DNA from 3 places in the Halomonas sp. KM007 genome. Region 2 is predicted to be linked to each of the others. Evidence: predicted binding sites of a transcription regulator. Region 2 holds the regulator's gene; each other region holds the start of a gene.
The links. Region 2 encodes LexA, which represses DNA repair genes until DNA is damaged. Its sites were predicted from a motif close to TACTGTNTANNTANACAGTA; they were not measured.
Positions count from the first base shown of each region.

Region 1 (10,759 bases), 830 kb from region 2:
CTTCCACCGTCGTACCCGGCGACATACGCACGTTACGCTCGATGTTGTAGTTCGACACCACGGCCACGCCCACGATGGTGACCGCCACGCCCAGGTGGCCCAGCACCATGCCCCAATAGGAGAGCGACAGCTTGCGCAGGCCCGCCACGAACGAACTGGCGTGGCGTGTCTTGTCGAACAGGTCGCGCACCATGGGCAGCACGATCCACAGCGCCGAAATGATGCCCAGCGCTACCCACAGGTTCCATTCACGGCCATACACCAGCGGCATGGCGATGCCCAGCGCCAGCGAAGCAGCGCCCGCCAGCCACAGTTTGCGCCACAGTTCCTTGCCGCTCATGCTCTTCCAGCGGGCCAGCGGGCCAAGGCCCATGAAGATACACATCACCACGGTCAGCGGAACGAACAGGGCATTGAAGTAGGGAGGCCCGACGCTGATCTTGCCCAGCCCCAGCGAATCCAGAATCAGCGGATACACGGTGCCCAGCAGTACCGTCACGGTCATGATGACCAGCAGGACATTGTTGATCAGCAGCAGGGAGTCACGAGAGAGCCAGTTGAAGCCCACCTTGTGGCTGACCCGCGGAGCACGCAGGGCAAATACCAGCAGCGACAGGGTGACCGTGATGGCCAGCAGCATCAGGATGAAGAAGCCACGGGACGGGTCGTTGGCAAACGCGTGGACCGAGGTGAGCACGCCCGAACGCACCAGGAACGTACCCAGCAAGGAGAGCGAGAAAGTCGAGATGGCCAGCAGTACGGTCCAGCTCTTGAACGAGCCGCGCTTCTCGGTCACCGCCAGCGAGTGCACCAGCGCCGTGCCCGTCAGCCAAGGCAGCAGCGAAGCGTTCTCCACCGGGTCCCAGAACCACCAGCCGCCCCAGCCAAGCTCGTAGTAGGCCCACCAGCTACCCAGCGCGATACCCACGGTCAGAAACGCCCAGGCAATGTTGGTCCAGGGGCGCGCCCAGCGGGTCCAGGCAGCATCCAGGCGGCCACCCAGCAGCGCCGCAATGGCAAACGCAAACACCACCGAGAAGCCCACGTAGCCCATGTAGAGCATCGGCGGGTGGACGATCAGCCCGAAGTCCTGCAGCAGCGGATTCAGGTCAGCGCCGTCGGCGGGCATGTTGGGCAGCAGCCGCTCGAAGGGGTTGGAGGTCATCAGGATGAACAGCAGGAAGCCGACACACACCATGCCCATGACGCTCTGCACCCGGGCCACCATGTCTCGAGGCAACTCCTTGGAGAACACCGAGGCCGCATAGCCCCAGCCTGCCAGCATCAGGCTCCAGAGCAGGACCGAACCTTCATGGTTGCCCCAGACGGCGCTGAACTTGTAGTACCAGGGCAGCAGGGAATTGGAGTTGTTGGCCACGTTGGCCACGCTGAAATCATCCAGCATGTAGCTGGTGGTCAAGCACAGGTAGGCAATGGCCACGAACAGGAACTGGCCGGTTGCCATGGGGTAGCCATAGGCCATCCAGAGGGGGCGGCGGGTGGCGGCTCCCAGCAGTGGCATCACGGCCTGCACGATCGCCATCAATAGCGCGATGACCAGCGCAAAGTGGCCAATTTCAGGAATCATTTTAATCAGCATGAGCGCTCCGCATTGGCATTAGGCATTAGGCATTACCGAATGGTGCAGGGGTAAGCCGTTAGTAATCGCTTGCTTGTGGAACGCCCTGCTGCTCCAGGCGCTTACCCACTTCGGCGGCCTTGGCCTGGAAATCAGCGGGCGAGTAGCCAGCCTCTTCCAGTGCCTGGGCGACTTCCGGCGGCATGTAGTTTTCGTCGTGACGCGCCAGCACTTTATCGGCGTAGAGTCGACCATCGGCCTGCAGCTGGCCCACCACCACCACGCCCTGCCCTTCACGGAACAGGTCGGGCAGGATGCCGCTGTAGTAGACCTCGACGTCGTCCACGTAGTCGGTCACCGTGAACGCTACGTCGAGGCTGTCGGGGTCACGCAGTACCGAGCCTTCTCTGACCATGCCACCGGCACGAATCTGGCGGTCCAGAGGGGCATCCCCCTGGGCGATCTGTACCGGGCTGAAGAACAGATTGATGTTGGCGCGCAGCGCATACAGGGTGAGCCCCACCGCAATGGCGGTGAGCGACAATAGCCCTAAGATAACAAACAGCTTCTGTTTACGTTTAGGCATCATAGTGAACGTCCTTCTGAGCAGAGTTAACTGGCTCTTGCAGGGGCTGCGCGTGCGATGGCTGAGCGTTGCGCTGGGCATTTTCACGACGCGCCCGGCGCTTTACCACGTTGAGTAGCTGGCGGCGCTCCTGACGTGCGTGCCATACGATCATTAGCATCAACAGCGCAGTGACTCCCCAGGCAGCCCACACGTAAACCGCGTGACCGCCCATGGCAAAAAATTCGTTTAGCGAGGAAAAGGCCATTAGTTCGTCTCCTCGGCAAGCTCGCGCACCCAGCGCTTGTTGGCTTCCCTGCGCAGAATTTCACTGCGGGTACGCATCAAGGCAAGCGCAATAAAAAAGCTGTAGAAGCCCAGCACCATGATCAGCAGCGGCGCCCACATTTCCATCGGCATGGCCGCGCGCCCGGTGATGGTGAACGTGGCCGGCTGGTGCAGGGTGTACCACCAATCGACGGAGTACTTGATGATCGGGATATTGATGACGCCCACCATGGCCAGCACGGAAGCCGCCCGCGACCCGCTGTCACGACTGGTGAAGGCGCCACGCAGAGCGATGACCCCCAGATAGAGGAACAGCAGGATCAGCATCGAGGTGAGCCGAGCATCCCACATCCACCAGGTGCCCCAGGTGGGCACGCCCCAGACGGCGCCCGAAAACAGCGCGATGAAGGTCATGGCGGCGCCCAGCGGGGCAATCACGGTGGCCAGCATGTCGGCGACCTTGATTTTCCAGACCATGAACACCAGCCCGGAAATGGCCATGGAGACAAAGATGGACTGGGCCAGAAACGCAGCAGGCACATGCACATAGATGATGCGAAAACTGTTGCCCTGCTGGTAGTCGGCGGGTGCGAACACCAGCCCCCATACGGCGCCCACGGCCAGCAACAGCGCGGCTGCCACCCAGAACCAGGGTTGCAGCTTGGCACTGATCGCATAAAACCACTTGGGAGATCGCAGTTTGTTTATAAAGCCCCACATGGTTTTCCCATCCTTTAACCGTTAATGCTGATGCGTAGCGACGCGGCAATCGCCCAGGGTGCCAGCATGAGCGACACCGCCAGCAGCGCTCCCAGTATGGCCAGGTGAGCGGCCATCCCATCGCCCAGAATGGCGGCCTGCACCGCGCCTGCCCCAAAAATCAGAACCGGGATATACAGCGGCAGTACCAGCAGGGACAGCAGTACCCCGCCCTTGGCCAGCCCCACGGTCAGCGCTGCGCCAATGGCCCCTATCAGGCTCAGGCTCGCGGTGCCCAGCGCCAACGACAGCGCCAGCACCCCGTAGCTGCCTGCTGGCAGCGACAGCATGATGCCCAGCACCGGCGCCATCAGCGCCAGCGGCAGCCCGGTCAACAGCCAGTGCACGGCCACCTTGGCAAGCCCCAGCGCCGCCAGCGGCTGGGGGGCCAGCAGCAGCTGCTCCAGGCTGCCGTCTTCGTAATCGCTGCGAAACAGGCTATCCAGCGACAGCAGGGCCGCCAGCAGCGCCGCTACCCACAGCAGTCCTGGCGCGATGCTGGCCAGCAAGACAGGGTCAGGCGAAATGCCAATGGGAAACAGCGTGATGACCAGTGCAAAAAACACCAGCGGATTGAGCACCTCACCCTTGCGCCGCAGCATCAGCGTCAGGTCGCGCTTGAGCGTGGCATGAATGGCCACTCCAAGCCCCCCCTGCGGTGTATGCAGGACCACCTCAGGAGCACTCGACAGGGCGTGTGAAGATAGGGCGTGTGAACGTTGCAACGCTGACTCCTTTTTACCCCAGCTGAATACGTCTCAGCACCGATGATTCGGTCAGTGCATGGTGGGTCGTCACCAGGACACAGCCGCCAGACTGGGCATGTGCGACCAGCTGCGCTTCCAACGCCATGACACCGTGGCGGTCAATCGCCGTGAAAGGCTCATCCAGGACCCATAGCGCGCGCGGCGTCAGCGTCAGCCTGGCCAGGGCAATACGGCGCTGCTGACCAGCGGAAAGCTGCCCTGCCGGGACATCTTCAAAGCCCGCAAGACCAACCTCGGACAGCGCTTGTTCGCGCTGTTTATCGCTGCCTTTTTCGCCATTGAGCGCTTGATACCACGCCAGATTTTCCAACGGCGTGAGACCCGCTTTAACGCCGGGGGCATGCCCTAGATAGAGTAGGTTTGCGAGAAAATGTTCACGGGTCTGGTGCATGGGGGCACCGTTCCAGAATAGCTCGCCACGGTAGTCGGTCAGTTGGCCGGAGAGAATCTTCAACAACGTGGTTTTACCACTGCCGTTGGGGCCTTCGATGCGGACGATCTCGCCGTCCTTGATGTCGAGGTCAAGTCCTTCAAACAGCCAACGATCATCGCGTTCACAGGCCAGTTGTCGGGCTTGCAGGCACAGGCTCAAAAGACTCTCCAGACGCATTAATTTTGGGTCGAACTCTACACGGAAAGGCGCTTTCTCGCCAGTCACCCTCTGCGGCCTGGGGTCGCAGCATGACACAGCTCAAGCTCTCGCCATAAAAGCGACGCGTCAAACAGTACTAGCACTGTATGCAAAAACAGGCTTATACTGTAACCACTGTATGAATAGACACCCATCAAACCCCGTTTGTCCATTCACTCGACCGCCTTGGCACAGGCGCTGCATGGGAGAACACACAATGACGATCTGCCTCGCCCCTCAGGTAACGTCTCACGTACCTTCTCAACCGCTGCCACCGTCCAACGTGCGCCAGCGCCTTGCCCCTCACCCCCGCCAGGCAAACCAGGACGGTCAAGTGACCCGGCACAACACTTATGCCCTGCGCATTCGCGGCGACCGCCTGCAGGCCAGCCAGCTCTTCGACGGTGATCTGGTCATTATCCACCGGCATCAGCACGACACCCAGCAGGAAACGGCGACCCTGACCATCAACGATCGCCAGCTTCCCTTGAGCCATTTATCGATTACCCGCCTGGGGGTGCACTTGTGCCCCGAAGATACAGCAGTGCCCGCGCTATTCCTGCATAATGGCGACATCCAGGTGCTGGGCATGGTCATGGGCGTGGCGCACCACACCCGGCAGACTCGGCACCACTGATTCGCGCTTATGTTGGCCAGGAGTCCTGCTTGCGTTACCACGTTCCCGACATTGCCCCCGAGGCGTGGCACTCCACCGAGACCGAGGTAGAGAAAAGCCAGTTTCTGACCTGGCTATGCCACGCCCCCAGCCCCAGCGCCTTCGACGCCTTGCTGCAGGCCGCCAGACTGGCCCACCCCAATGCCAGCCACCACTGCACCGCCTTTATCGCCGGCCCACCAGGGGAGCAGACCCGCATTGGCTTTTCGGATGACGGCGAACCGGGTGGCACGGCGGGACGGCCCATGTTCCAGGCGCTGCAAGGCAGCCAGTTAGGAGAAGTGGGCTGCGTGGTGATTCGCTACTTTGGCGGCACCAAGCTGGGCACCGGCGGCCTGGCCAGAGCCTACGCCCAGGCCGTCAATGCAGGGCTGGAAACCCTGCCCACTCGGGAAGTGATCGAACGCGACAGCTATCGGTTACGCGTAGGCTTCGCCCATGAAGCGCAGGCCCGAGCCTGGTGTGAAGAGCAGGCACTGCCTGTGGAACAGGCTGAATACGATGGGCATGGCGTGTGCCTGACCATCGGCTGGCCCAGCGATGTAGCGCTGGATATCGGCAGCCTGGAGAATCGCCTGAAAACGACCGTGGCGTTCGAAGCGCTGTAAGTAAGTTCACGGCCTGCCGATGAAAGCTCGGCAAGCCGTGCAAGGGCTCAGACTCGGGCTCAGCCCAGTTTTATCGCCAAGTACCAGTTCTATCCCAGGTACTTGATCATGACCCCGGCAGCCACCGCCGAGCCGATCACCCCGGCCACGTTCGGACCCATGGCATGCATCAGCAGGAAGTTATGCGGGTTTGCCTCCAGCCCCACCTTGTTGGCAACCCGCGCCGCCATCGGCACCGCCGAGACGCCAGCCGCGCCAATCAACGGGTTGATGGGCATCTTGCTGACCATGTTCATGAGCTTCGCCATCAATACACCCGCCGCCGTCCCGATACCAAAGGCAACGATGCCCAGGCCCAGAATCCCTAACGTCTCGAACGTCAGGAAACTGTCGGCCATCAGCTTGGAGCCCACGGACAAGCCCAGAATGATGGTCACGATATTGATCAACGCATTCTGCGCGGTGTCCGACAGCCGCTCCACCACGCCACACTCACGCATCAGGTTGCCAAAGCAGAACATGCCCAGCAGCGGCGCCGCATCCGGCAAGAACAGCGCGACGGCAATCAGCAGCATCAGCGGGAAGATCACCTTCTCAAGCTTGGAGACCGGACGCAGCTGCGTCATGGTGATCTTGCGCTCTTTCTCGGTGGTCAACAGCCGCATGATCGGCGGCTGAATGAGTGGCACCAACGCCATGTAGGCATAGGCCGCGACGGCAATGGCCCCCAGCAACTCTGGCGCCAGGACGCTGGACACATAGATCGACGTAGGCCCGTCCGCCCCACCGATGATGCCGATGGCGGCCGCCTGATTGAGCGAAAAGTCCATGACGCCCAGAGAGGTAAGCAGCACTGCACCAAACAACGTGGCAAAAATCCCGAACTGGGCGGCCGCCCCCAGAAACAGCGTACGCGGGTTGGCCAGCAGAGGACCAAAGTCGGTCATCGCACCTACGCCCATGAAGATCAGCAGTGGTGCAATGCCCGAGGCAATGGCAACACGATAGAAGCTGTAGAGCATGCCATCGCTGTAGCCCGCGCCCAGAGCAATGTCCTTGGCCACACGTAGCTGATCGTAGGCCGCCGTATCGTGAGCGACAGCTTTCAGCACCTCACGCCATCCCTCGACACCCGCCAAAGGGTCCAGGGTAACGCCCAACGCAGCCGCCATCTGTTGCAGCACGGCAGGCTTGGCCACCTCGATGGCCTGATCGAGCGCCGAAATGGCCAGCCCGGCTTCCGGAATATTGGCCAGGATGCCACCGAAACCAATCGGCACCAGCAGCAGCGGCTCGAATTTCTTGTAGATCGCCAGGTACAAAAGCCCCAGCCCTACCAGAATCATGACCGCCTGGCCAAGCTCCAGGTTATAGAGCCCGGAGCCTTCCCATAAGGTGATTAGTTTGTCCATGCGGGTGCCCTTAAAGCTCGATCAGCGCATCGCCAACGGCGACGCTATCGCCCTCGCTGACATTGACCTTGGATACCGTTCCAGCGCTGCTGGCACGCACTTCGGTCTCCATTTTCATGGCTTCGAGGATGATGACCACGTCGCCTTCGGCCACTTGGTCGCCGGGGCGTACGTTGACCTTGAAGATATTGCCTGCCAGCGGCGCATCGATACTTTCGCCGCTACCTCCAGCGCTTTCTGCCGCACCCGCTCCAGCACTAGCGCCTCCACTGGCGGCAGCCTGCTCCTTGATCTCGCCAATATCGCCACCCGGAGATACCTCGACCACATAGGCTTTGCCGTTGAGCTTGACGGTATAGGTTTCCGGACCGCTGTTGACCACAGCAGCAGGTGCAGCCGATTCTGCCTTGGCAGGCACGGCTGCCTTTGTTTCTACTTGTGGCGCGGGCTCGAAGGCTTCCTTGTCGTCACGGTTCTTGAGGAACTTGAGGCCAATTTGCGGGAAGAGTGCGTAGGTCAGCACGTCATCCACCTGCCGCTCGCCTTCTGCCAGGCGCAGCTTGTCGGCACTGGCTTTCTCTTTCAGCTCCGTGGCCAAGCGCTCCATTTCCGGTGACAGGTTGTCCGCAGGACGGCAGGTGATTGGCTCACCGCCTTCCAGCACGCGCTTTTGCAGTTCCGCATTGAAGGGGGCAGGTGCCGAGCCGTATTCGCCTTTCAACAGCGCCTGGACCTCCTTGGAAATCGACTTGTAGCGCTCGCCCATCATGACGTTCATCACTGCCTGGGTGCCGACGATCTGCGAGGTCGGCGTCACCAGCGGGATGAAGCCCAGGTCTTCACGTACGCGCGGAATTTCACCCAGCACGTCGTCCAGCTTGTCGCCAGCGCCCTGCTCTTTCAGCTGGCTCTCCATGTTGGTCAGCATGCCGCCCGGCACTTGCGCCACCAGAATGCGTGAGTCGATACCCCGCAGCGAGCCCTCGAACGCTGCATACTTCTTGCGTACCTCACGGAAGTAACCGGCGATGTCTTCCAGCAGCTCCAGGTCCAGACCCGTGTCACGGTCCGTGTCCTTGAGCATCGCCACCACGGATTCGGTGGGGCTGTGTCCATAGGTCATCGACATCGATGAGATGGCCGTATCCACGTTATCGATGCCAGCCTCCACGGCCTTCAAAATGGTGGACGTCGAGAGCCCTGTGGTCGCGTGGCAGTGCAGGTGGACGGGAATGGAGAGTTCTTTCTTCAGGCGCGTCACCAGGTCGAACGCCGTGTAAGGCGTCAACAGTCCCGCCATATCCTTGATAGCCAGAGAATCTGCGCCCATGTTGGCAATGGTCTTCGCAAGATCTACCCAGCTATCCAGGGTATGTACCGGACTGACGGTATAGGAAATGGTCCCCTGGGCATGACCACCCACGGCACGCACTGCCTTGATGGCACGCTCCAGATTACGCGGGTCATTCATGGCGTCGAACACGCGGAACACATCGACCCCGTTGGTCTTGGCTCGCTCCACGAACTTGTCGACCACGTCGTCGGCATAGTGACGGTAGCCCAGCAGGTTCTGCCCGCGCAGCAACATCGCCTGCGGCGTGTTGGGCATCGCCTCTTTCAGGGCGCGAATGCGCTCCCAGGGGTCTTCACCCAGATAGCGAATGCAGGCATCGAAGGTGGCGCCGCCCCAGGTCTCCAGCGACCAGTACCCGACCTTGTCGAGCTTTTCGGCGATAGGCAGCATGTCATCGAGCCGCAGCCGAGTCGCGAATAGCGACTGGTGGGCATCGCGCAGCACAACATCAGTGATTCCTAACGGGCGTTTTACGTCGTTCATGGTCGTGACTCACCGTTTAGCATTATTGATTTGTAGTAAATTTAACAAAATTTATTTTTGAAACGCCGCCATGGCGCCTTCTGTATCCGTACTCAGCGGCGCTGGGCGGCTCGATAACGATGCACTGCAGCACTGATCACGGCCACGACCTCGTCGTCAGGCCCGGCCTGAGCAGTGGCCGGACGTTTTTTTCGGCCAGAAGCGGGAGCCGCCACTGCCGGTTGAAAACGCCCTACCAGTTTCGACATCAGCGTTACGCTGACCACCAAAACCGTAAGAAAAACAAAAACAAACCCCATGCCGAGCCCCATCAGGGCGAGCCCCTCCTGGAGTAACTCCGACCCTTGCATAGCGTGCTCTCCTTGTTGTTTAAGGTGGTTGGCACACCAAACGCCCTCAGAGGCGCTTGGCGGAGTAAGGGTAATACACTAACCTGCCACATCCAGAATAGAATGCAATCGCGCCATAGTGGAAGTCATGGTTGTTAATTTACTACATAAAGGCAAGATCGGCCTTGCGCCAATGGAAGGGGTCATCGACGCGCTCACCCGCGACCTGCTCACCCGCCAGCCTGGTTTCGACTGGACGGTGACAGAGTTCGTACGGGTGGTGGATACCCGCCTTCCCCCCAGGGTGTTTTACAAGCACTGCCCTGAGCTCCAACAGCGCCCTGTGGCTACTCCCAGTGGCATCCCGGTGCACCTGCAGCTACTCGGCTCCGACCCCAGCGCGCTGGCCGAGAATGCCCGTCAGGCGCTAGCACTGGGCGCCATCAGCGTCGACCTCAACTTTGGCTGCCCGGCCAAGCTGGTCAACCGTCACGATGGCGGCGCCTCCCTGCTGCGCCAGCCCGAGCGGGTCTACCAGGCTGTCAGGGCGGTTGCTGATGCCTTGGCCGGTGAGATTCCGGTCACCGCCAAGATACGTCTGGGCTTCGCCAATCGACGCATGGCGGTAACCTGCGCCCAGGCGACCCAGGCAGGCGGCGCCGCGCGGCTGGTGGTACATGGCCGAACCCGCGATGAGGGCTACCGCCCGCCCGCGCACTGGGAGTGGATCGGCAGGGTTCGTCATCACGTGGACATCCCCGTGGTGGCCAATGGCGATATATGGACGCTGGAGGACTACTGGAAGGCGCGCACGCTGTCGGGCTGCCGTGACGTCATGCTGGGCCGCAGCGCCCTGGCAGACCCCTGGCTGGCACCCCGCATTCGCCACTGGCAGGAAACCGGCGAGCGGCTGCCAGAAACCACCTGGGCAATGCGCGCCAGCGTGCTACAAGAGTACGCCGAGCATCAGCGTCAGCAGCTACCGGATCGCGTCGTGGTTTCTCTGGTGAAACAGTGGCTGGCACAAATGCGCCAAGGCAATGCCGAAGCCGAGCAGCACTTTCAGCGCCTGAAGCGGGTCACGGACCTGGACATACTGCTCGACAGCCTGGTGCCGTAACGCTTCGCCCTCTGGCACAGAACCCAACGCTTACGAACCAGAAGCTATCGAACCATAAACTACCGAGCAAAAAAAAGCGCCCTTCCGCAAGATGCGGGGGCGCTTTACACGATCGCAAGATCAACGCGCGAGCCACGTCGATCAGGCTAGAAGCAGAAAACCCGCCCTCTGATAAGAGAGCGGGTTTT
Region 1 covers NZ_CP136131.1:2,731,044-2,741,802, reverse strand. Annotated here, with positions in the region: gene RVM27_RS12955 (heme lyase CcmF/NrfE family subunit) at 1-1,600, opposite strand, end outside; gene ccmE (cytochrome c maturation protein CcmE) at 1,659-2,168, opposite strand; gene ccmD (heme exporter protein CcmD) at 2,158-2,412, opposite strand; gene RVM27_RS12940 (heme ABC transporter permease) at 2,412-3,152, opposite strand; gene ccmB (heme exporter protein CcmB) at 3,167-3,883, opposite strand; gene ccmA (cytochrome c biogenesis heme-transporting ATPase CcmA) at 3,930-4,550, opposite strand; gene RVM27_RS12925 (S24 family peptidase) at 4,807-5,226, shown strand; gene RVM27_RS12920 (IMPACT family protein) at 5,256-5,873, shown strand; gene RVM27_RS12915 (sodium ion-translocating decarboxylase subunit beta) at 5,963-7,285, opposite strand; gene oadA (oxaloacetate decarboxylase subunit alpha) at 7,296-9,122, opposite strand; gene RVM27_RS12905 (OadG family protein) at 9,215-9,472, opposite strand; gene RVM27_RS12900 (tRNA dihydrouridine synthase) at 9,600-10,571, shown strand.
Region 1: RVM27_RS12925 (S24 family peptidase) is a predicted target of LexA. The motif match lies at 4,691-4,710, and genes of this name have one in related genera.

Region 2 (10,759 bases):
GTGCCGGTCTTTTTGGCTTCTTCCTTTGCTTTCATTGCCCCCATTCAGGGGTCGATTGCGAGCTTTGGAGTCTCTGCCACCATGGGTGGGCTGATGGCCGCCGGGTTGGTATACGTGGCCATTTCACAGGCCGTTCGACTGAAAGGCACGGCCTGGTTGCACCGCTTGTTGCCACCGGTGGTGGTGGGGCCGGTCATCATGGTCATTGGCCTTGCTCTGGCGCCAGTGGCGGTCAGCATGGCCACCGGTGAAACCAGTGACAACATTGGCTACGGTGCGGCGATCTTTCTCTCCATGGCCAGCCTGTTGGTGACGCTGGTGCTGGCTGTGTTCGGGCGTGGTTTGCTGCGTCTGGTGCCCATCATGGGCGGTATTGCGGTGGGCTACGTACTGGCCCTGCTGATGGGGGTGGTCGATTTTGCCCCGATCAGGGAAGCGGCCTGGCTGTCGGTACCCAATTTCACTGCCCCCAGTTTTCACTGGGCCGCAATTCTGTTCATGATTCCGGTGGCGATCGCACCCACTGTGGAGCATATCGGCGACATGGTGGCGATTGGTTCGGTGACTCGCAAGAACTACCTGGAAAAACCCGGCCTGCATCGCACGCTGCTGGGTGACGGCCTGGCCACGACCACGGCGGCGCTGTTCGGTGGTCCGCCCAATACCACTTATTCCGAAGTGACCGGCGCGGTGACGCTGACCAAGGCGTTCAACCCGAAATACATGGTGATTGCCGCCGTGCTGGCCATCGTGCTGGCATTCGTCGGCAAGCTGGGTGCCTTGCTGCAAACCATTCCCGGTCCGGTGATGGGCGGCATCATGACTCTGCTGTTTGGCTCGATTGCCGTGGTGGGCATGAATACCCTGGTGCGCGCAGGGCAGTCGCTGACGGCGGCGCGTAATCTGGTGGTGGTGTCGCTGATTCTGGTCTTCGGCATTGGCGGCATGCAGTTCGGGGGTGGTCAATTCACCTTGCAGGGCGTAAGTTTGGCAGCCTTGGTGGGCATTGCGTTAAACTGGCTGTTGCCTGCAGAGAAAGAAGGCGAATAGTCGCTCAGTTGACGAGGTATGCCATGAAAGAGTCACCAAACTGTGCGTTTCCGGTGCTGGGTGTCGCCGCGTGGAGCGGGACGGGAAAGACCACGCTGCTCGAACAGCTGCTGCCTCGGCTGCGAGCACTTGGGCTGTCGGTGGCGGTGATCAAGCATGCCCATCACCAGTTCGAGGTGGATCAGCCTGGCAAGGATAGTTACCAGTTGCGCAAGGCCGGAGCGGCCCCGATGCTGGTGGCATCGAGTCGCCGTCTGGCACTGATGATGGATATGCCGACAGAGGAAGAGCCGGATCTGGCGTATCTGCTTTCGCTTATGGCACCGCATGCACCTGACCTGGTCATCGTCGAAGGTTTCAAAGCCTGGCCCATCGCCAAGCTGGTGCTCTACCGAGAGGGCATTGGTGATGCGCACATCCTCGATGACCCGCATGGGGTGGCCGTTGCGCTGAGTGGCGCGGTGCCTGTGCCTCTGCGTGAGGATGTGATGCGGCTGAACCTCGACGACATTGATGGTATTGCCCGCTGGGTGTTCGACTGGGCTGCCGAGCAGCGCCACTCTCTGATTGCTAGCAAAAGGTGACACGATGCAGTTAACCCACCTCAATGCCCAAGGCGAAGCCAACATGGTCGATGTTGGCGACAAGGCTGAGACACGCCGAGAGGCCGTTGCCTCTGGACGAATCGTGATGAGCGCTCAGACGCTTCAGCTGCTGACGGACGGTGCCTTGCCCAAGGGTGATGTGCTGGCCACGGCGCGCATCGCCGGTATTCAAGCGGCCAAGCGCACCCACGAGCTGATACCGCTGTGCCACGCCTTGGCGCTTTCCAAGGTGTCGGTGGACTTCGAGATCGACCACGACAACGGTTGGGTCAACGTTACGGCGCTGTGTCGCCTGAATGGCCGGACGGGGGTAGAGATGGAGGCCCTGACGGCCGTGTCCGTGGCCTGCCTGACGCTGTATGACATGTGCAAGGCCGTCGATAAAGAGATGCGCATCGAAGCCGTGCAGTTGGAGAGCAAGCAGGGAGGCAGCCGGGGAGACTACCAGCGCCTGATGCCCGCGCCCATCGTGACCGGCGAAGGGGCATCCGGGGAAGTAAGCCTTGGGGAGCGTTGCTCATCTCCCTGCGTGCGGGTCAAGTTTCTGGCCGAGCTGCGCGAGCGGGTCGGGGAAAGCGATGTGTCGGTGGATCTGGACCGCTTGCCGAGCCGCAACGTCGCGGGCCTGAAGGCGGCGCTCAGCGCCCGGGATGCGCGCTATGCGCTACTGTCCGATCAGCGTACGTTATGTGCCATCAACCAGGTCATGGCCAGCGATAGTTCGCGGATTACCGACGATGACGAAGTGGCGTTCTTCCCACCGGTCACGGGAGGCTGAGCCATGGCGCTGCTTGAACATCCGCATAAAGCGCTCGTGGTCGAGGTCACCGAGGACAGCTTCTCCATGGCTCATGGCTACGAGCAGGCGCTGCAGGGTCGCACGGATATCGGTGCGGTGGTCAGCTTTACCGGGCTGGTGCGCGACTTCAACGAGTCGCCCGATGTACTGGGCTTGACGCTGGAGCATTACCCGGGAATGACCGAGCGCAGCCTGATGGAGATCGCCGAGCAGGCCTGGCAGCGCTGGTCGCTCCAGGCGGTGCGCATCATTCATCGGGTGGGAGATTTGGCGCCAGGTGACCCTATCGTTCGCGTGCTGGTCGCCAGTGCCCATCGCCGGGATGCCTTCCTGGCCTGCGACTTCGTCATGGACTATCTCAAGACCCAGGCGCCGTTCTGGAAAAAGGAGCGCACACGCCAGGGGACGTATTGGGTCAAGGAGCGCAAAACCGATCAGCAGGATGCCGAGCGCTGGTCATGACCCGCGCTTGGGCCTGCTGAATTCGGCATGAACTTTGGCAAGAATTTTTGCCTGAATTTTTGCATGAACTACCGCATGAACTACCGCATGAACTACTGCCGATCGAGTTCTTCCTCGGTCGGCATATCGGCGGCCATGATCTGCAGGTGCACCTCAGGCATGTGCTGAAGGTGGTTGGCCAGCCAGTGCATCAGGCGCGGTTGCAGCGCCTGGCGCAAGTCTGCCAGGGTCTCGGCCTCGATCTCTTCCAACTGATCGTCCAGCCAATCGCTGAAACTCTCCTCATCCAGCGGGCAGGCTCCCGTGGTATCCAGCATCATCCGTCCAATGCGCCACCAGCCGGTCTCGGTGGCGGTCACCGGTAGTGCCAGAAACAGGCTGCCGCGCCGTGCGCCGGGAGTCTGGTGCTCGAGCCCGGGGTGGGGCCTCACGCTGTTTTGATCGACGATGCAAGGTGGCTGGGGGTGGCGTTTTTCCAGGCGCAGGCCCTGGTTGTCCAGCGCGATCATGTCGCCATTGACCGGCGCAAGGGGCGCGCTGATGCCCAGCTGTTCGGCCAGTGCCTGGTGGGCCTGCTGATGTCGAGCTTCACCGTGCACGGGTAGCAGGGCTTTTGGGCGTACCCATTGGTAAAGCTTCTTGAGCTCTTCTTGGGCTGGATGCCCTGTGGCATGCAGCTCGGGATGATTGTTTTCATCGAAGAGATCGACCCCCAGCTGTAACAAACGTTTTTTAAGCTGTTCGATGGGGCGCTCATTGCCCGGGATGGCCTTGGCAGAAAAAATGACGCTGTCACCGGGCTCCAGGTCGACGAAGGGATGACGGCGTTGCGCCAGTCGTTGAAGCGCGGCGCGTGGCTCACCCTGACTGCCCGTGGCAATGATCACGACTTCTTCGGGGGGCAAATAGCCAAGATCGTGGGGCGGTACCAGTGCCGGAAAATCGTCCAGGTAGCCCAACCCTCTGGCCACGCTCACCATGCGCTCCATGGATCGGCCCATCAAGCTGACGCGGCGTCCGCAGGCTTGTGCGGCACGCCCGATGGCCAGAACCCTCGCCAGATTGCTGGCGAAACACGACACCACGACGCGCCCCTTGCACTTCGCAAGGGTGCTGGCCAGTGCCTTGGCGACGTCGCCTTCGCTGGCCGACTGCCCTGGCATGGGGGCGTTGGTGGAGTCACCCACCACCAGGTCCAGAGGGGCCAGCGCGCGGAAATGGGCGGCATTCACCGGCGCACCGATGAGCGGCTCCGGGTCCAGTTTCCAGTCACCCGTGTGCAGAACCCGATAGTCGCCTGCCTGCATCATGATGGCGCAGCTTTCAGGTATGGAGTGGGTGACACTCAAATAACGCAGGGTAAAGGGCCCGCGCTCAACCGCATCGCCGGGTTCGATGATTTCGATGGCAGCGCTGCTGAGCTGGTGTTCGGCAAACTTGTGGCGCAGCAGACCCGCCGCCAGTGGGGTGGCAAAAATAGGGCAGCCCCAGCGCGGCCATAGCCAGGCCACGGCGCCGATGTGGTCTTCATGACCATGGGTGATGAACAGTGCGGCAGGCGTAATACCGAGGGTCTGCAGGGTGTCGGTGTTGGGTACCTGCAGCGGCGAGTTGGGCAGATCTTGACGAATCATCATGCCGCAATCGACGGCGATCCACTGATCGTCGTATCCATACAGCGTAAGATTCATTCCAATTTCACCGCATCCACCTAGCGGAAGCAGGTGCAGGGGCGGGCGGCGACGGGGACGAAGTTGAACGCGTGGTGGATGCATCGGTCATGAAAAGCCTGGGAAGTAATCTCTTAACTATACGGGAAGGGAGGGGCCTGTAACAATCATCGCGGCACTGCACCACACAGTGCTTGGTTGCAGCGCTTGCGTTACACTAGTGCGCCTGGTGAGGCTTGCCTGTCGGCAGGTAAGTCCCTGGCGAACGTGCCGTTACATACGCAAGAGTGTTCATTGATGTCTCATTATTACCGTTTAGTTGTGTCGTGCCCGGATCAGGTGGGCATCGTGGCGCGTGTTTCCAGCTTCATTGCCCAGCAGGGCGGCTCGATTACCGAGGCCAGCCAGCACTCCGACCTGGAGACGGGTCGCTTTTTCATGCGTTACGAAATTCTCGCCGATTCATTGGGCATGTCGGCCGAGGCGCTGCGCACGGCGTTCGAACCCGTCGCCGCCGAATTCGATATGCAGTGGTCACTGGTGGACACCCAGAAGCGCCGCCGCGTGGTATTGATGGTTTCCCGGGAATCCCACTGCCTGGTGGATCTGCTGTATCGCTGGCAGGCAGGCGAGCTGGATTGCGATATCGTCAGCGTCATTTCCAATCATGACGACATGCGTTCGCTCACCGAGTGGTACGGCATTCCTTATCACCACGTGCCGGTGGACCCAGCCAACAAGCAGGCGGCTTTCGAGCAGGTACAAACCCAGATCGATGCGGCACGGGCCGACTGTGTCGTGTTGGCGCGGTACATGCAGATACTACCCCCCTCGCTGTGCGAGCGCTATGCCGGGCGCGTCATCAATATTCATCACAGCTTCTTGCCCTCCTTTGCCGGGGCAAAGCCTTACCACCAGGCTTACGAGCGTGGCGTCAAGCTGATCGGTGCCACCTGCCATTACGTAACCGAAGAGCTGGATGCGGGGCCCATCATCGAGCAGGATATCCATCGGGTAAGCCACTGCCATACGCCCACCGACCTGGTGCGCTTTGGCCGTGATGTGGAAAAAGCCGTGCTGGCCCGCGGCCTGCGCTGGCATCTGGAAGATCGCGTATTGATTCACGGTAACAAGACCGTCGTGTTCAGCTAACTCGCCCACCGGGGAGGGGCGCCATGTCCTTTGCACAAAGCGTGCTGGCCATCTGGGCACTGCTGGCTACCTGGCTGGTGTCGGCAGGTGCGCTGGGGTGGGTGCTTTGGCAGCGCCCCTGGCAGCCGCTGCTGGAAGATACCGGTTTGCAGCATCGCTGGATGGCCGCGACGCTTGCCGTGATGCTGATGTGGCAGCTGCGGGCCCAGGCGGTCGATTGGTTGACCCTGCATCTGGTGTTCACGGTGCTGATGACGTTGGTGTTCAAGGTGCCCCTGGCCTTGATCAGCAACCTGCTGCTCAACGTGGCGATGGTGGTGATCGGGCGCAATGCCTGGGAGCTGTTGGGGCCCAACGTGTTGGTGACGGGACTGGTGCCCGCCGTGATCACGGGGGTGGTATGGCGTATCGTGGATCGCCGCTTGCCGGACAACCTGATGGTGTTTCTGTTTGCCTGCGGTTTTTTCGGTGCTGCGCTGGCCACGCTAGGAGGCGGGCTGGCGGCCGTGGGGCTGATTCTGGTGGCGGGCACCGACCCTGAAGCGATCTATCTGGCTCAGGAGTATGCCCGCTTTTTACCCTTGCTGATGCCCTCGGAAGCCTTCATCACGGGCATGCTGCTGAGTATCTTGCTGGTCTACCACCCGCACTGGGTCGCCACGTTCAACGATCATCGTTACATCGATATGCAGTAGGCGGTGGCTTGGTCCAGTGTCCTAGCCCAGTATTTTAACCCAGTGCCTGGCCGTTGCCACCTCGGATGACGCCTACCCCGACGCCTTCGATATCCAGCTGTTGAGTTCTCAGGTCGATTTCGATGGGGGCGAAGTCTTCGTTCTCGGCGAGCAGCGTGACGTGATGCCCCTGGCGTTTAAAACGCTTGACCGTGACCTCGTCCTCCAGGCGCGCGACGACGATCTGACCGTCACGCACGCGGTCGGTACGATGCACCGCCAGCAGATCGCCTTCCAGAATACCCACATCCTTCATCGACAGGCCGCGAACTCGCAGCAGATAGTCGGCCTTGGGGGTGAAGTACTCTGCAGGGAGCGGGCAGTAACGGTCGATATGCTCCGCTGCCAGAATGGGACTGCCTGCCGCGACTTCGCCAATGACCGGCAGCCCGTTGGGCGTGGCATCGTTGGCGGCGCTGGTAGGCTCGGCTGCCGGGGGCGTGGCGTCGAGCGGTTCCTGGTTGGGCAGGCGAATGCCGCGTGACGTATTGCGAATGATGCGAATGGCACCTTTGCGCTCCAGTGCGCGCAGATGCTCTTCAGCAGCGTTGGGGGAACGAAAGCCCAGCGCCTTGGCGATTTCGGCGCGGGTAGGGGGGTAGCCAAGCTCGCCCATGGTCTTCACGATAAAATCATATACATGCTGCTGGCGTGCGGTGAGTGGGCGTGACATATCAGACTCCAAACAGTGAAAAGACAGTCGCTACATGTCCGTAAAATCAGTATGTGTTTAAGTATACAGTATGTTGCTCTGTCCAGTACATGATGAGTTGCAATCCGTACCGGGGCACGCGGCCTGAACCTCGAGCGGGATAATCGTTTGAGCCAGCAGGGGGAATGGCATACTATTCGCCAACGCGATCGCCATGTTTTAAACACCTGTTTTGGGAGGGCGCTATGGCCCAGTCGGATACGGTCACACGTATTTTGGATACGGCAGAGGTGCTCTTTGCAGAGCGGGGGTTTGCCGAAACATCACTGCGCAATATCACCAGTAAAGCGCGGGTCAACCTTGCTGCCGTCAATTATCACTTCGGGTCGAAGAAAGCGCTGATACAGGCGGTATTTGCCCGTTACCTGGACCCGTTCTCCGAACGCTTCCATACTGCGCTGGACGAGCTGGAAGCGCGCTACGAAGGCCAGGCCATTCCTCTGGAGGTGCTGCTGGAAACCATGGCCACCACCGTGCTGGCCGTGCCTGCCGAGCGCCATAGCCTGAAAGTGTTCATGCGGCTGCTGGGGCTGGCTTACAGCCAGGCGCAAGGACACCTGCGTCGCTATATTCAGCAGCAGTATGGTGATGTCTTCACGCGCTTCACGGAGTTGGTGCGCCGGGCAACGCCCGAGCTGCCAGATGCCGAGCGCTTCTGGCGGCTGCACTTCATGCTGGGCACGGTAATTTTCACTCTGTCTGGCCTGGATGCACTGCGCGATATCGCCGCCAAGGATTATCAGGAGCAGGTAACGGTACGCGACTTGATCCGACGCCTGCGCCCCGTCGTGGTGGCGGCCATGAGCGCGCCAATGCCGTTGCCTGCAGCAACCGTGGATGAGAAGCCTCATGCAAACGCCCAGGTTGGCTGATCTGCCGCCCGTTGAAGGTGGCTGGATGGAAATCGACACCCAGGCCCAACGCCTGCGCTGGTGGCAGGGGCGCGAGCTAAAGCACGAATGCGCTGTTTCCACGGGCAAAGCCGGTGTGGGGCAAGAGGAGGGCAGTGGCTGTACGCCACTGGGCTGGCACTATGTGCGGGCAGCCATTGGCGATGGGCTACCCGAGGATGCGGTCTTTCGGGGGCGTCGTTGGACCGGAGAGGTCTACTCTGCCGATTTGGCGGTCGAGTTCCCCGAGCGCGACTGGATCTTGACCCGCATACTGTGGCTATGTGGCCTGGAGCGCGGTATCAATCGCGGCGGCCGTGTCGATTCCCAGCGTCGCTACATCTACCTGCACGGTACTCCCCCTGACCAGCCCATGGGCCTTGCTGCTTCTCACGGCTGTGTGCGTCTACGTAATGCCGACCTGCTCTGGCTTTTCAAACGGGCTGTGCCGGGTACGCCAGTATGGCTGCATTGACGTTGTCCCCGCTGGCATACTCCACATTTTGAAAGATCACACGGGTGGTCTAGAATGACGCCCTTTTTCCTGGACCCAGTACGATGACTCAACCTCTAGGCCCGGTCATGCTCGACCTGGAAGGCCAGACCCTGACCAAGGAAGACCAGCGCCTGCTGAAGAATCCCGCGGTAGGTGGCGTGATTCTGTTTGCTCGTAACGTGGAAAGCGCCACCCAAGTGCGGGAGCTGTGTGACAGCATTCGTCGTGTGCGTGGCGACCTGCTATTGGCCGTCGACCAAGAGGGCGGCCGGGTTCAGCGTATCCGGCAAGGCGTGACGCGCCTGCCGCCCATGGCTCGGATTGGCGACGTGTTTGCCCATGATCAGTCGGTAGGGCTGGCGCTGGCCAAAGATACCGGCTGGCTGCTGGGCATGGAAATGGCCGCCTGTGGCCTGGACATCAGCTTTGCCCCCGTGCTGGACGTGGACAGCGGTATTTCCAGCGTGATCGGGGAGCGCAGCTTCAGCCGCGACCCTCAGCACGTCGCCTTGCTGGGGCAAGCCTTCGTGCACGGATTGCATGAGGCGGGAATGGCGGCTGTGGGCAAGCACTTTCCCGGCCACGGCGGCGTGGGGGCCGATTCGCACACCACTCTCCCTGTCGATGAGCGTCCGCTCTCGGCCATCAAGGAGCACGACCTGGTGCCCTTCCGCCAGCTTGCCACGCTGCTCAACGGCGTCATGCCCGCCCATGTCGTCTACTCTGCCTTCGATTCCCGCCCGGCTGGTTTTTCCCCCAGCTGGCTAGGCATGCTGCGTGAATCGCTGGGCTTCAAAGGGTGCATCTTCTCGGATGACCTGAGTATGGCCGGCGCCCATGAGGCGGGTGGCCCCGCCGAGCGCGCCAAGGCTGCCCTGGCAGCGGGCTGCGACATGCTGCTGATCTGCAACGATCGTGAGGCGGCGCTGGAAGTGGTGCAGGCCTGTCATGACGTATTCAACAAGCGACCCGCCAAGCTGCGTTATGGCCGGGCGCGGCCGCAGCTGGAAGCACTGGCCGCGTTGGGCCGTTGGCGCAAGACCCACGCCAGGCTGGAAGCGCTGGTGGCTGACGCCAGCTAATTGACCCGTAGACTGTTTTGGAGAGGCTCGATGTCCAAATTGGATAAAGAGGCGCTGGAGTCGCTGGACTCCATGCGCGAGTTGATGGACAACGCCGACTGTTTGATTTCACAGGAGCAGGTCGAGCGTGCGCTGGACCGTATGGCGGAAGAGATTACCCGTGACCTGGGCGATAAGCTGCCGGTTTTCTACTGCGTCATGAACGGGGGGTTGATCACCACCGGTCATTTGCTGACACGTCTGGGTTTCCCACTGGAAGTGGACTACCTGCACGCTACCCGCTACCGCAATGAACTGCGCGGCGGCGAGCTGTTCTGGCGGGTCTCTCCGGAAGTCCCCATGGCGGGTCGGCATGTGGTGATCGTCGACGATATTCTCGATGAAGGCGCCACCCTGGCGGCCATCCTGGCGTACTGCAAGGAAGCCCAGGCCGCCAGCGTGACCACCGCCGTACTGGTGGACAAGCAGCACGACCGCAAAGCGGTGCCTGGTCTGAAAGCCGATTACTGCAGTCTGGAAGTCGCCGACCGCTACGTCTTCGGTTTCGGCATGGACTACAAAGGCTACTGGCGAAATGCCCCGGGTATTTTTGCGCCCAAGGGCATGTAAAGCACTGGCCTAGCGGGGCGAGAAACGTCTTGCCAGGCCGGTTTCGGCAATCATGCGGGTGGAGATCTCCTCCACGGAGAAGCGTGTGGTGTCGATGAAAGGAATGCTCATGCTGCGGTAGAGCGATTCGGCCTGCTCGACTTCCTGCAGGCACTGATCCATGGAGCTGTAGCGGCTGTTGGGGCGACGCTCGTTGCGAATGGCCGCCAGTCGCCGGGCATCGATGGTCAAGCCGAACAGCTTGTGCCGGTGGGGTGCCAGCGCTTTCGGCAATTTCAAGTGGCCATCTTCATCCAGGTCGTCTTCTGTCAGCGGATAGTTGGCCGCGCGAATGCCGAATTGAAGCGCCAGGTACAAGGACGTTGGCGTTTTACCGCAGCGAGATACCCCTACCAGAATGATGTCTGCCTTGTCGTATTGATGGGTGCGGGCACCGTCATCGTTATCCAGTGCAAAATGCACCGAGTGGATACGGTCCATGTAGACATCGTCGCTGCC
Region 2 covers NZ_CP136131.1:3,560,403-3,571,161, forward strand. Annotated here, with positions in the region: gene RVM27_RS16945 (uracil-xanthine permease family protein) at 1-1,050, shown strand, start outside; gene mobB (molybdopterin-guanine dinucleotide biosynthesis protein B) at 1,074-1,634, shown strand; gene moaC (cyclic pyranopterin monophosphate synthase MoaC) at 1,639-2,433, shown strand; gene moaE (molybdenum cofactor biosynthesis protein MoaE) at 2,437-2,916, shown strand; gene RVM27_RS16965 (ribonuclease J) at 3,009-4,607, opposite strand; gene purU (formyltetrahydrofolate deformylase) at 4,884-5,738, shown strand; gene RVM27_RS16975 (energy-coupling factor ABC transporter permease) at 5,762-6,433, shown strand; gene lexA (transcriptional repressor LexA) at 6,468-7,145, opposite strand; gene RVM27_RS16985 (TetR/AcrR family transcriptional regulator) at 7,370-8,056, shown strand; gene RVM27_RS16990 (L,D-transpeptidase family protein) at 8,034-8,549, shown strand; gene nagZ (beta-hexosaminidase) at 8,633-9,652, shown strand; gene RVM27_RS17000 (hypoxanthine-guanine phosphoribosyltransferase) at 9,683-10,261, shown strand; gene ppsR (pyruvate, water dikinase regulatory protein) at 10,271-10,759, opposite strand, start outside.

Region 3 (10,759 bases), 1.6 Mb from region 2:
GGCGCGCTCTTTGGGCACCTGATGATGTCAGTGCCCGGTTACTGGCTGATTCGAGTGGGCGACACCTCGGTTCAAACCTCGTTCTGGTTTGGTCTGGTGCTGCTACTGGGTGCCTTTATTGTGCTGCACTTCGCGCTACGCCTGCTTACCGGCATTATTCGCCCGGTTGGTCGCTTCCGTACCTGGAACAGCCGCGCCCGTAACCGTCGCGCCATGAAACGCACCGTGCGTGGTTTGGTGGCACTCACCGAAGGCCGCTGGAAAAAAGCCGAGAAAACCTTGGTGCGCGCCGCCGACGACTCCAGCACACCACTCGTTAACTACCTATCGGCCGCGCTGGCAGCCCACTATCAGGGCGACCACGAGAAGTCCCAGGAGCATCTGAACCAGGCCCAGCTGACCACCGACGGCGCGGATACCGCCGTTGGCCTGATGCAGGCCCAGCTGATGATCGACCGCCAACAGCCCGAAGAAGCGCTGGCGATCCTCAACCGACTGGACAAGCAGCTATCCAACCACCCTCAGGTGCTGAAACTGCTCAAGCAGGTGCATTTGAGCGTCAACGACTGGGAAGGGCTGCGTCGCCTCATTCCACGCCTGGCCGCGCAGAAGCTGATTACCCAGCAAGAGCGCGAGCAGCTGGAGTTCAAGGCCTACCGGGAGCTGATTCTGTTCGAAGCCAAGAACCCGTCCAATATCGAGCGTGTTCGCGGGCTATGGGCCGACATGCCCGACTATCTGCGGGCCAACACCGAGCTGATCGTGCTCTACACCGAAGCCCTGCTGCAATCCAACGAAGAACCGATTGCCGAGCGGCTGCTCAATCACTCCCTGGATCATCACTGGGATGCGCGCCTGGTCAAGCGCTATGGCCTGCTGAACGTCGACGCCGCGCGCCAGCTGGCCAAGGCGCAGAAATGGCTGCAAGAGCGCCCCAACGACCCGGAACTGCTGCTGGCCTGTGGCCGCCTGTCACTGCGGGTTGGCCAGTGGGAAAAGGCGCTTGAGTATTTCGAGGCCAGCCAGCGCCAGCGCCCGAACGGTGAGGTCTGTGCCGAGCTTGCACGCCTGTACGCCAGCCTGGGCGAGCACAACAAGAGCCAGCTCTACTACCGGCACAGCGTGGACATGCTGGCCAAGTCGCTGCCTTCACTGCCACAGCCCAGCGATGCCCATGACAGCAAGCAAGGTGGCCAGAAAGCAACGCCGCGCAAGGCATGACCCTCGCAAGGCAGGTCGCTTGAACGCAACAGGGTGCCCCGAGGGGCACCCTGTTGCGTTTCAGGCGTAGCAAACAGATCGTTCACACGGCGATGATGGCGTCCAGCGCTGCCCGGTAGCCCTGTATGCCCAGCCCGGCGATCACCCCATCGGCACGCAGCGAGACATACGAGTGGTGGCGGAAGGCCTCTCGCTTGTGGACATTGGAAAGATGTACTTCGATGACCTTTCCGTCGAATGCGTTCAAGGCATCCAGAATGGCTACCGAGGTGTGCGTATAGGCGGCGGGGTTGATGATGATGGCCTGCGTACCATCCAGTCGAGCAGCATGAATGGCATCGATCAATTCGCCTTCGTGGTTGCTTTGCAGGCAGTGGATATCCCACCCCGCCATGACGGCCCGCTCGCGCAGCAGATTATTGACATCCTCCAGGGTGTCGTAGCCATAGATCTCAGGCTGCCGGCTCCCCAGCAGGTTCAGGTTTGGCCCGTGCAACACGACCACTTTGCCTTGCCCCATGACGCTCTCCGGTGATGATTTTCGCCAGCATGCCAAGCTTTGCGGTCGTGCGCCAGCCATTCGCCGGTTACACGGCATAGCGGTTACACTGATGTTTTGATGGCATGACGAAGGCCCCCTGTTGACATGATCGGCGCAACCCCCGCCCTCCCCCTCTATCTTGGCCTGCCCATGTGGGCCAATCAGGATTGGCAAGGCAGCCTCTATCCTCGCCAGGCCAAAACCGAGCTGCTCAGCGACTATGCGGCGGTGTTTTCCAGCGTGGAGGGCAACACGACGTTTTACAGTGGCACGCCCAAATCGGATATCATCGCCGCCTGGGCGCGCCAGGCGCCGCCGCATTTTCGCTTCTGCTTCAAGCTGCCAGGCCACATTACCCACGACCAGCGCCTGACCCGACCTGGGGATGCCTGGGCGTTTCTGGACGCGCTGACGCCCCTGCACGACCGGCTAGGCCCTACCATGGTGCAGCTACCCAGAGACTTTGGCCCTGCCGAACTCCCCAAACTGGAAGCCCTGCTCGCCCAGTGGCCAGCGCACCTGCCCTGTGCGGTAGAGGTTCGCCACCCTGTTTTTTTCCACAAAGGTGAGGCAGAGAGGGCCTTGAACCGCCTGTTGATAACTTATTCGGCCAACCGAGTCATGCTGGATGTGCGCCCGGTCTTCTCTACGCCGCATGAAGGACACGCTGGGCTGGCCCACGCCCAGCAGGAGAAGCCGAAACTCCCGCTACACGTGCTTTCCACTGGTCAACAACCCATCATTCGCTTCATTGGACATATTGACAAAGCGATCAACACACGCTACTTCGCCCCTTGGATAGAACAGCTCAGCCTGTGGATAAAACAGGGGAAAACCCCTTTTTTATTTGTGCATACCGCAGACAACCGTGAGTCACCCCAGATGGCTCGCCACCTCTATCGCCTGGTGCAGGCCAAGGCCGCTTTGGCGGACCTGGCACCTTTCGCCGATGAAAAGCAGAGCCAGCTGTTTTAGGCCGCCTTTTTAGGCTGGCTCACTGGCAAGCCTACCCTTGATCGGATAAATTGCGCGTTCTTTCGGAAAAGCACGCTGGCAATCTCTTTTTTCCGAACATCGGCGCAATCTGCCGATATCGACCCATTACAATCGAACTGAAACAGGTGATTTATGGCAAAACTTGCGCATGCACAGTGGTCATCTCGCATGGGCTTTGTGCTGGCCGCGGCGGGCTCCGCCGTTGGCCTGGGCAATATCTGGCGTTTCTCGTACATGGTGGGCGACAGCGGTGGCGCCGCCTTCGTTCTGGTCTATTTGGCCTGTGTAGCACTGGTCGGCCTGCCCATTCTGGTCGCCGAGTGGATGATTGGCCGTCGCGGCCAGAAGAACCCCATCAACACCATGGCCGAACTGGCCGCCAACCACGGCCGCTCGAAAGCGTGGGCGCTGGTGGGTGTCAGCGGTGTCTTGGCTGCCTTTCTGATTCTCTCGTTCTACAGCGTCATCGGCGGCTGGTCGCTGAACTATACGCTGGGCTCGGTGCTCGGTAGCTTCAACGGCCAAGATGCGGACAGCATTGGTGCGCTGTTCAGCGGCATGCTGGGCAGCCCGACGGCCCTTCTGCTGTGGCATACGGCGTTCATGGTATTGGTCGTCGGTATCGTGGCACGCGGGGTCACCAAAGGCCTGGAAAGCGCAGCGCGCACCATGATGCCTGCTCTGGTGGTGTTGATGCTGGTGCTGGTGGGATACGGCATGGCCAGCGGCTACTTTGGTGAAGCCCTGAGCTTCATGTTCAGCCCTGACTGGGATGCTCTCGATGGCGGTGTCGTACTGGCGGCCATGGGCCAGGCATTCTTCACGCTGTCGCTGGGCATGGGGATCATGATGGCCTACGGGTCGTATCTGGGCGAAGACGTCAATCTGATCAGCACCGCACGGACGGTCATCCTGCTGGATACCGCCATCGCCCTGCTGGCGGGCCTGGCCATCTTCCCCATCGTCTTTGCCAACGGCCTGAGTGCCGGCGAAGGCCCCGGCCTGATCTTTGTCACCCTGCCCCTGGCGTTTGGCAACATGACCGGCGGCACCATTCTGGGCCTGATGTTCTTCCTGCTGCTGACCTTTGCCGCCCTGACGTCGGCCATTTCACTGCTGGAACCGGTGGTGGAAACTCTCGAAGAGCGCACGTCGATGTCACGTATCGTGGCCACATTGGTCAGCGGCGTGGCGGTATGGGCACTGGGTGTCGCGGCGCTGCTGTCGTTCAACGTATGGGCAGACGTGCTGTTCTTTGGGCTGAACATCTTCGACCTGCTGGATACCTTCACCAGCAAGATTCTGCTGCCATTGACCGGCCTGGGTGCGATCGTGTTCTTCGCCTTCTGCCTGGATAAAGAAGAAGCGCGCAAGGAGCTGAGGCTGGATGTCTACGACTACAGCCTGTGGAACCTGCTGGCCAAATACGTCGCCCCCATCGGGGTCACGGTGGTTTTCCTGGCAGGCCTGTTCTGACTCGCCGCTAGGTCGGCAAGCTTACCCAATAGAGAAGGCGTTACCGTGGCGTAACGCTTTCTCGCCTTCCTTCACCAGCCTCTTCTTCAGCTGGCTAGTGCAGTTCGCTCTCTTGCGGGTCGCCCTCGTCTGGCAAGGGAGCGATATCCCGTGACAGCTTCTGGAATTCACGGTGCAGCTCGATGCCCCGACGCGCTCTCAGGCTGCGTTGGGCGGCGCTGCGCCGACGTTGGGCATGCTCATCGACCTCCATACTCATGAATATGTCGAGCAATTCGCTTTTTACCGAGGTCATTCGTTCGACGTTTCTCATAATCGACGCTCCTCCAGGTGAGTTGCCTACGTCCACCTGCATCCGTGACGACTGATTTTTAAATGATGCAGTGCGGCACGTCACTTCTTACTATAACCTACTTGACAAAATGATGACGAATTCTGCTCAAATGTCTTAACGGCATTTAAACGCCTTTAGGTTAGGCTTGGCTCACTCATTGGCATGCCATCTTAAATCGCCTGCCGCAGCGCTGAGTCAAACGATGAAGCGCCATTAAAAAACGAACGTTTTAAACAGATTTATTTTGTCGTACTGTAATCCTTTGTTTTTGAGCACCCAAGGAGCTGAACGTGAGCCGCGCCCTGTTCGATGAAATGAGACGCCGCATGGAGCATTTCCGTCGCTCCGAACAAAAGGTCGCGCGGTTCGTGCTGCGCAACCCCGATGAAGTCATTCACATGCGCATCGTGGACCTGGCCACCGAAGCAAAGGTGAGCGAGCCCACGGTGGTGCGCTTCTGCCGTGCGCTGGGCTGCAACGGCTTTCAGGATTTCAAGCTGCAGCTGGCCCAGATGCTGGCCAGCGGAAGCCAGTTCGCGCAGTTCTCGATGAACGACAGCGACTCGGTGGCCGAATTCTCCCACAGCATTTTCGACTCCACCGTGGGCACGCTGCTGTCGGTGCGCGACCGGCTCGATAACGAAGCGCTGGGCAAGGCCGTCAATGCACTGGCCATGGCCAATCGCGTCGAGTTCTACGGCTTTGGCGCCTCCGGCGCGGTGGCCTTCGATGCCCAACACAAGTTTTTCCGCCTGCAGATATCAACCTCCGCCTACGCCGACCCGCACATGCAGAACATGTCGGCGGTGACCCTGCAGGAGGGCGACGTGGTGGTCGCCATCTCGCAGACAGGCCGAACCCGGGCGCTGGTGGCCAGCGTTCGCCTGGCCCGCGAAGCAGGCGCCACCGTGATCGGCCTGTGTCCCAGCGAATCACCGCTGGCCCAGGAGGTGAGCCTGCCGCTGTTCATCGACGTGCACGAAGACACCGAGATTTACACCCCGCTCAGCTCGCGTATTGCCCACCTGGTGCTGATCGACGTGCTGGCGGTGGGCGTGGCCAAGACCCGGGGCCCCAAACTGGCCGAACAGTTGAAAGCGGTGAAGAAGAGCCTGACCACGCTGCGTTACCCGGAAGAGTCCTGAGCAACGGTTCTGATAAAGAGTCCTGAGCCAACGTCCTGAAGACACGCTGTATGCACAGCCAGTGTGCTGGCTGTGCTAGACTGGTCGCCCCTTTTTTGAACCGGCAGCGGCTTATATGGACGACGTCACGGCGATACTCGATCATCTCAACCCGGCCCAGCGGGAAGCCGTCAGTGCGCCCCAGGGCAACCTTCTGGTACTGGCCGGCGCCGGTTCCGGCAAAACGCGTGTGCTGGTACACCGCATTGCCTGGCTGATGCAGGCCGAAGGGCTTTCCCCTTATGCGCTGCTGGCCGTCACGTTTACCAACAAGGCCGCCCGAGAGATGCGCACGCGTCTGGAAGCCTTGCTGGGCATCTCCATGCGCCATGTCTGGGTGGGTACCTTTCACTCGATCTCGCACCGGCTGCTGCGCACCCATTGGCAGGATGCTCGACTGCCCCAGCACTTTCAGATCATCGACTCCGATGACCAGCTGCGGCTGATCAAGCGGCTGCTGAAAGACTACTCGATTGACGATGAGCGTTTCCCGCCACGCCAGGTGCAGGGGTTCATTTCTGGTTGCAAGGAAGAGGGCCTGCGACCCCATCAAGTGAACGTCAATGGCGATGCGTACCTCGCCCAGATGGTCGAGCTCTACGAGCGCTACCAGTTCACCTGCGAGCGAGGCGGGCTGGTGGATTTCGGTGAGCTGCTGCTGCGCAGCCTGGAGCTGTTGCGCGACAACCCGCCGCTGCTGAACCACTATCGCGAGCGCTTTGGCCATGTGCTGGTGGACGAGTTTCAGGATACCAACACCCTTCAGTACGCCTGGCTCAAACTGCTCACCGGCCAGCAGACCCCGATGACCGCCGTGGGCGATGACGACCAGTCCATTTACGGCTGGCGGGGCGCCAAGGTCGAGAACATTCGCCGCTTCGAAGAAGAGTTTCCCAACACCCATACCGTGCGCCTGGAGCAGAACTATCGCTCTACCAGCGCGATTCTGGAAGCGGCCAATACGCTGATCAGCCACAACAGCGAGCGCCTCGGCAAGAACCTATGGACCGATGGCGCCGAAGGCGAGCCTATCTCGGTATATGCGGGGTTCAACGACCTCGAGGAAGCCCGCTATATCGTCGATACCATCAAGGAGAAGGTCAACGAAGGCTTCAACCGCCGGGACGTGGCCATCCTCTACCGCTCCAACGCCCAGTCGCGCCTGCTGGAAGAGACGCTGATTCGCCAAGGCATGCCCTATCGTATCTACGGCGGCCACCGCTTTTATGAGCGGCTGGAAATCAAGAACGCCCTGGCCTACCTGCGCTTGCTGCTCAACCGTGATGACGATGCCTCCCTGGAGCGCGTCATCAACGTGCCCACCCGTGGCATTGGCACGCGCACCGTGGAAATCGTCCGCCATCACGCCCGTGAGCAGAGCGTGTCGCTGTGGCAGGCGCTGCACGACACCCTTCAGGATGGCACCTTGAGAGGCCGCGCAGGCAACGCCGTGCAGGCCTTTACCAACTTGATCGAACAGCTGGACAACGACACGTCCGGGCTGCCGCTCCACGAGATCATCGACCACGTCACGGCGCGCACCGGGCTGATCGAACACCATCAAAGCGAGCGCGGTGAAAAAGGCCAGGCGCGGGTCGAGAACCTGGAAGAGCTGGTCAACGCGGCCCGGGCCTTTACCCATGGCGATGCCTTCGAGACCCCAGAAGCCGGAGAAGGCATGGCCGCGCTGGAAGCCTTCCTTTCGGAAGCCGCCCTCAACGCAGGCGACCATGAAGCCGAGGAGTTCGAAGACAGCGTGCAGCTGATGACCCTGCACTCGGCCAAGGGGCTGGAGTTCCCGGTGGTGTTCATTGCCGGGGTGGAAGAGGGGCTGTTTCCCCACAAGATGTCCGTGGAGGAGCCAGGCCGCCTGGAGGAGGAGCGCCGCCTGTGCTACGTGGGCGTGACGCGCGCCATGCAGAAGCTCTACCTGACCCACGCCGAGACTCGCCGACTGCACGGCAAAGAGGTGTTCCCACGCCCGTCCCGGTTTCTTCGTGAGCTACCGCCTCATCTGCTGGAAGAAGTGCGTCTGCGCGGCCATGTCTCGCGCCCCGTGACCGCGTCACGGCCCAGCTTTGCCCAATCCAGCATCGAAAGCGACGGCGACCTGCCCGCCCTGCATGTCGGCCAGCGGGTGGGCCACCCGGTGTTCGGCGAAGGCATCATTCTGAACGCCGAAGGCGAAGGCGCTCGGGCGCGGGTTCAGGTGAGCTTTGACGGCGAAGGCGTGAAGTGGCTGGTACTCGGATTTGCCAAGCTCACTCCCATGTAACCCGTTGACCCGCCAGCAGGACTGGGTACTTGCCCAATAAAACCTGCTTGGCGCATACTGGCAGGCGGACACTGCGCTCACTGCGCTTATAAAAAACATCCAATAATTTCGGAGTCATGCCCGCCATGCAACGCCGTCAATTCCTGAAAACCGCCGGCCTGGGTGCCGCCGGTGTCGCTGCTGCCCCCTTTGTTTCTACCGCCAGCGCTAACGAAACCTACACCTGGGATATGGTCACCTCCTGGCCGAAGAATTTCCCCGCCCTGGGTACCGGTGCTAACGACTTTGCTCGTCGTGTGGAACAGCTCTCTAACGGCCGCATGCGCATTCGCGTTCACGGTGCAGGCGAGCTGGTACCGGCACTGGAAGTCTTTGATGCCGTCGCCGCTGGCACGGCTGAAATGGGTCACTCCGCGTCTTACTACTGGCGCGGTAAAGTCGCGGCTTCTCAGTTCTTCACCGCCGTGCCATTTGGCATGACCACCACTGAAATGAACGCCTGGCTGTACCATGGCGGTGGCCAGGAGCTGTGGGACGAGATCTACGCCAACCACAACCTCAAGCCCTTTGCCGTGGGTAATACAGGCACTCAGATGGCGGGCTGGTTCAAGAAAGAGATCAATTCGCTGGCCGACATGCAGGGCATTCGCCTGCGCCTGCCAGGCCTGGCCGGTGAAGCCATGAACGGTATCGGTGTCACCACCGTGAACATGCCAGGCTCCGAAATCTTCACTTCGCTGCAAACCGGTGTTCTGGATGCCGCCGACTGGGTAGGCCCCTACAACGACATGGCCTTCGGCCTGCATCAGGTGGCCGACTACTACTACACGTCGGTATGGAACGAGCCCACGGCGGTGCTGGAAGGCACCGTCAACCTGGACGCCTGGAATGCCCTGCCGGAAGACCTGCAGGACGTGATTCGCGAAGCGGCACGTGCGTCCAATCTGGCCATGATCAGCGAGTTCGCCTACCGCAACGCCCAGGCGCTCGAGACGCTGGTCGACGAGCACGGCGTGCAGCTGCGCACCTTCCCGGATGACGTCATGGCCGCGCTGTACGAGTCCTCCAAAGAAGCCATTCAGCGCCAGGTCGATGGCGATGAAGAGTCGCGTCGCGTGTGGGAATCCTACTCGGCCTTCCAGAGCGTGCTGCGCCCCTTCAGTGACGTAGGCGAGTATGCCTACCTGAAGAGCCGCGACAGCGTGGGTGCCTGATCACCTTCGACTCAAAAGGGCGCCTCGGCGCCCTTTTTGTTATGACGACTTTGTTATGACGACGGTGTCATGGCCACATCAGCTGTGAACCGCTCTGATCCGACCATTGTCATCCAGCGCCACCATGACGAAACGCGCTTCGGTGACCTTCTGGCGCTCTTCGATGTGTCGGCCATGGGGAGGACGCACCCAGACCTCCACGTCGATGCGGATCGAGCTATGGCCAATATCCTGTACCTGGGTGTATACACTGACCATGGAGCCCACGCGCACCGGGCTTAGAAAATCCATGGCTTCGATGGCGACCGTGGCAGTGCGCCCACCCGCCTCTCGGCCAGCGGCCAGTTCGGCGGCCTGGTCCATATGATTCACCAGCCAGCCGCCGGGAATGTCCCCGTAGAGGTTGGTATCCTGACGAGAAGCCAGTAATTTTAACGTGAGCTGCCCTTTAGGGGCGGGAGCATCGTCCACATCGGAATCCAGTGGTGTCATGAGGTCGTCGCTTTGCAAGGTTATTGTTGTGGTCGGGCCTAGCGCCTGTTGCTGCACTGCAATAACAGGCTAGCACCAGTTAATCACAAGAGGAACGGCGTTTGAAGAGCGACAGTGTACAGCGATGGAGACCTTACCGCCTACTGCTGGCAAGCTGGCTATGCTGCTGCAGCGCCTTTGCCTGGGCGCAGCCAGCGCCCATCAGCGGCACGCTGGGCGCCGTGGGTTCGGACACCATGGCCGGGCTGATGCTGCGCTGGGGTGAAGCCTTGAATGCGCGCTACCCCGATATCACTCTGCAATTTCAGGCGGGGGGGTCGGCCAGCGCCCCCACAGCTCTGGTGGCAGGCACCACCCGCATCGGGCCCATGTCGCGGGCCATGACCGAACGCGAGCACCAGCAGTTCATCCAGCGTTATGGCTACCCGCCGCTGCAACTCAGCGTCGCCCGCGATGCCCTGGTCCTGGTGGTACATCGCCATAACCCGCTGGAAGCCCTGTCACTGGCGCAGGTAGATGCCATCTTCTCTACCACCCTCGCCTGCGGTGCCGATGCGCCTCTGCAGCGTTGGGAAGCGCTGTTGCCCGCCACGGATTGGCCTTACGGGCACATTGCCCTGCATGGCAGAACCCTGGCCTCCGGCACCCAGGGGCTGTTCCAGCAGCGCGCCTTGTGCGGCGGGCAGTTTCGCCGCGATATCAGCGAACATCCCGGTGCGGCAGCGGTGATTGCCGCCGTGGGGGAGTCGCCCAACGCCATGGGCTATGCCGGATACAACCACCTGACCCCCATGGTACGCGCCGTGGCGCTGGCCGATGAGCAAGGCAACCCGGTAGAGCCCAGCGTGGCGAACATTCAAAAGGCCACCTATCCACTCTCCAGAACGCTGTATCTCTACGTCAACTTGCCCCCCGGCGAAGCGCTCCCGGCGGCCGAGCAAGCCTTTCTGGAGCTGGTCTTTTCAGCCGAAGGGCAGCAGATCGTGCAGGCGGCAGGCTTCGTGGCACTTCCCGACCACCTGCGCA
Region 3 covers NZ_CP136131.1:1,953,663-1,964,421, reverse strand. Annotated here, with positions in the region: gene RVM27_RS09210 (heme biosynthesis HemY N-terminal domain-containing protein) at 1-1,221, shown strand, start outside; gene aroQ (type II 3-dehydroquinate dehydratase) at 1,304-1,741, opposite strand; gene RVM27_RS09200 (DUF72 domain-containing protein) at 1,868-2,737, shown strand; gene RVM27_RS09195 (sodium-dependent transporter) at 2,891-4,234, shown strand; gene RVM27_RS09190 (PA3496 family putative envelope integrity protein) at 4,329-4,547, opposite strand; gene hexR (transcriptional regulator HexR) at 4,859-5,713, shown strand; gene uvrD (DNA helicase II) at 5,829-8,027, shown strand; gene RVM27_RS09175 (TRAP transporter substrate-binding protein) at 8,153-9,241, shown strand; gene RVM27_RS09170 (acyl-CoA thioesterase) at 9,320-9,733, opposite strand; gene RVM27_RS09165 (PstS family phosphate ABC transporter substrate-binding protein) at 9,835-10,759, shown strand, end outside.
Region 3: uvrD (DNA helicase II) is a predicted target of LexA. The motif match lies at 5,758-5,777, and genes of this name have one in related genera.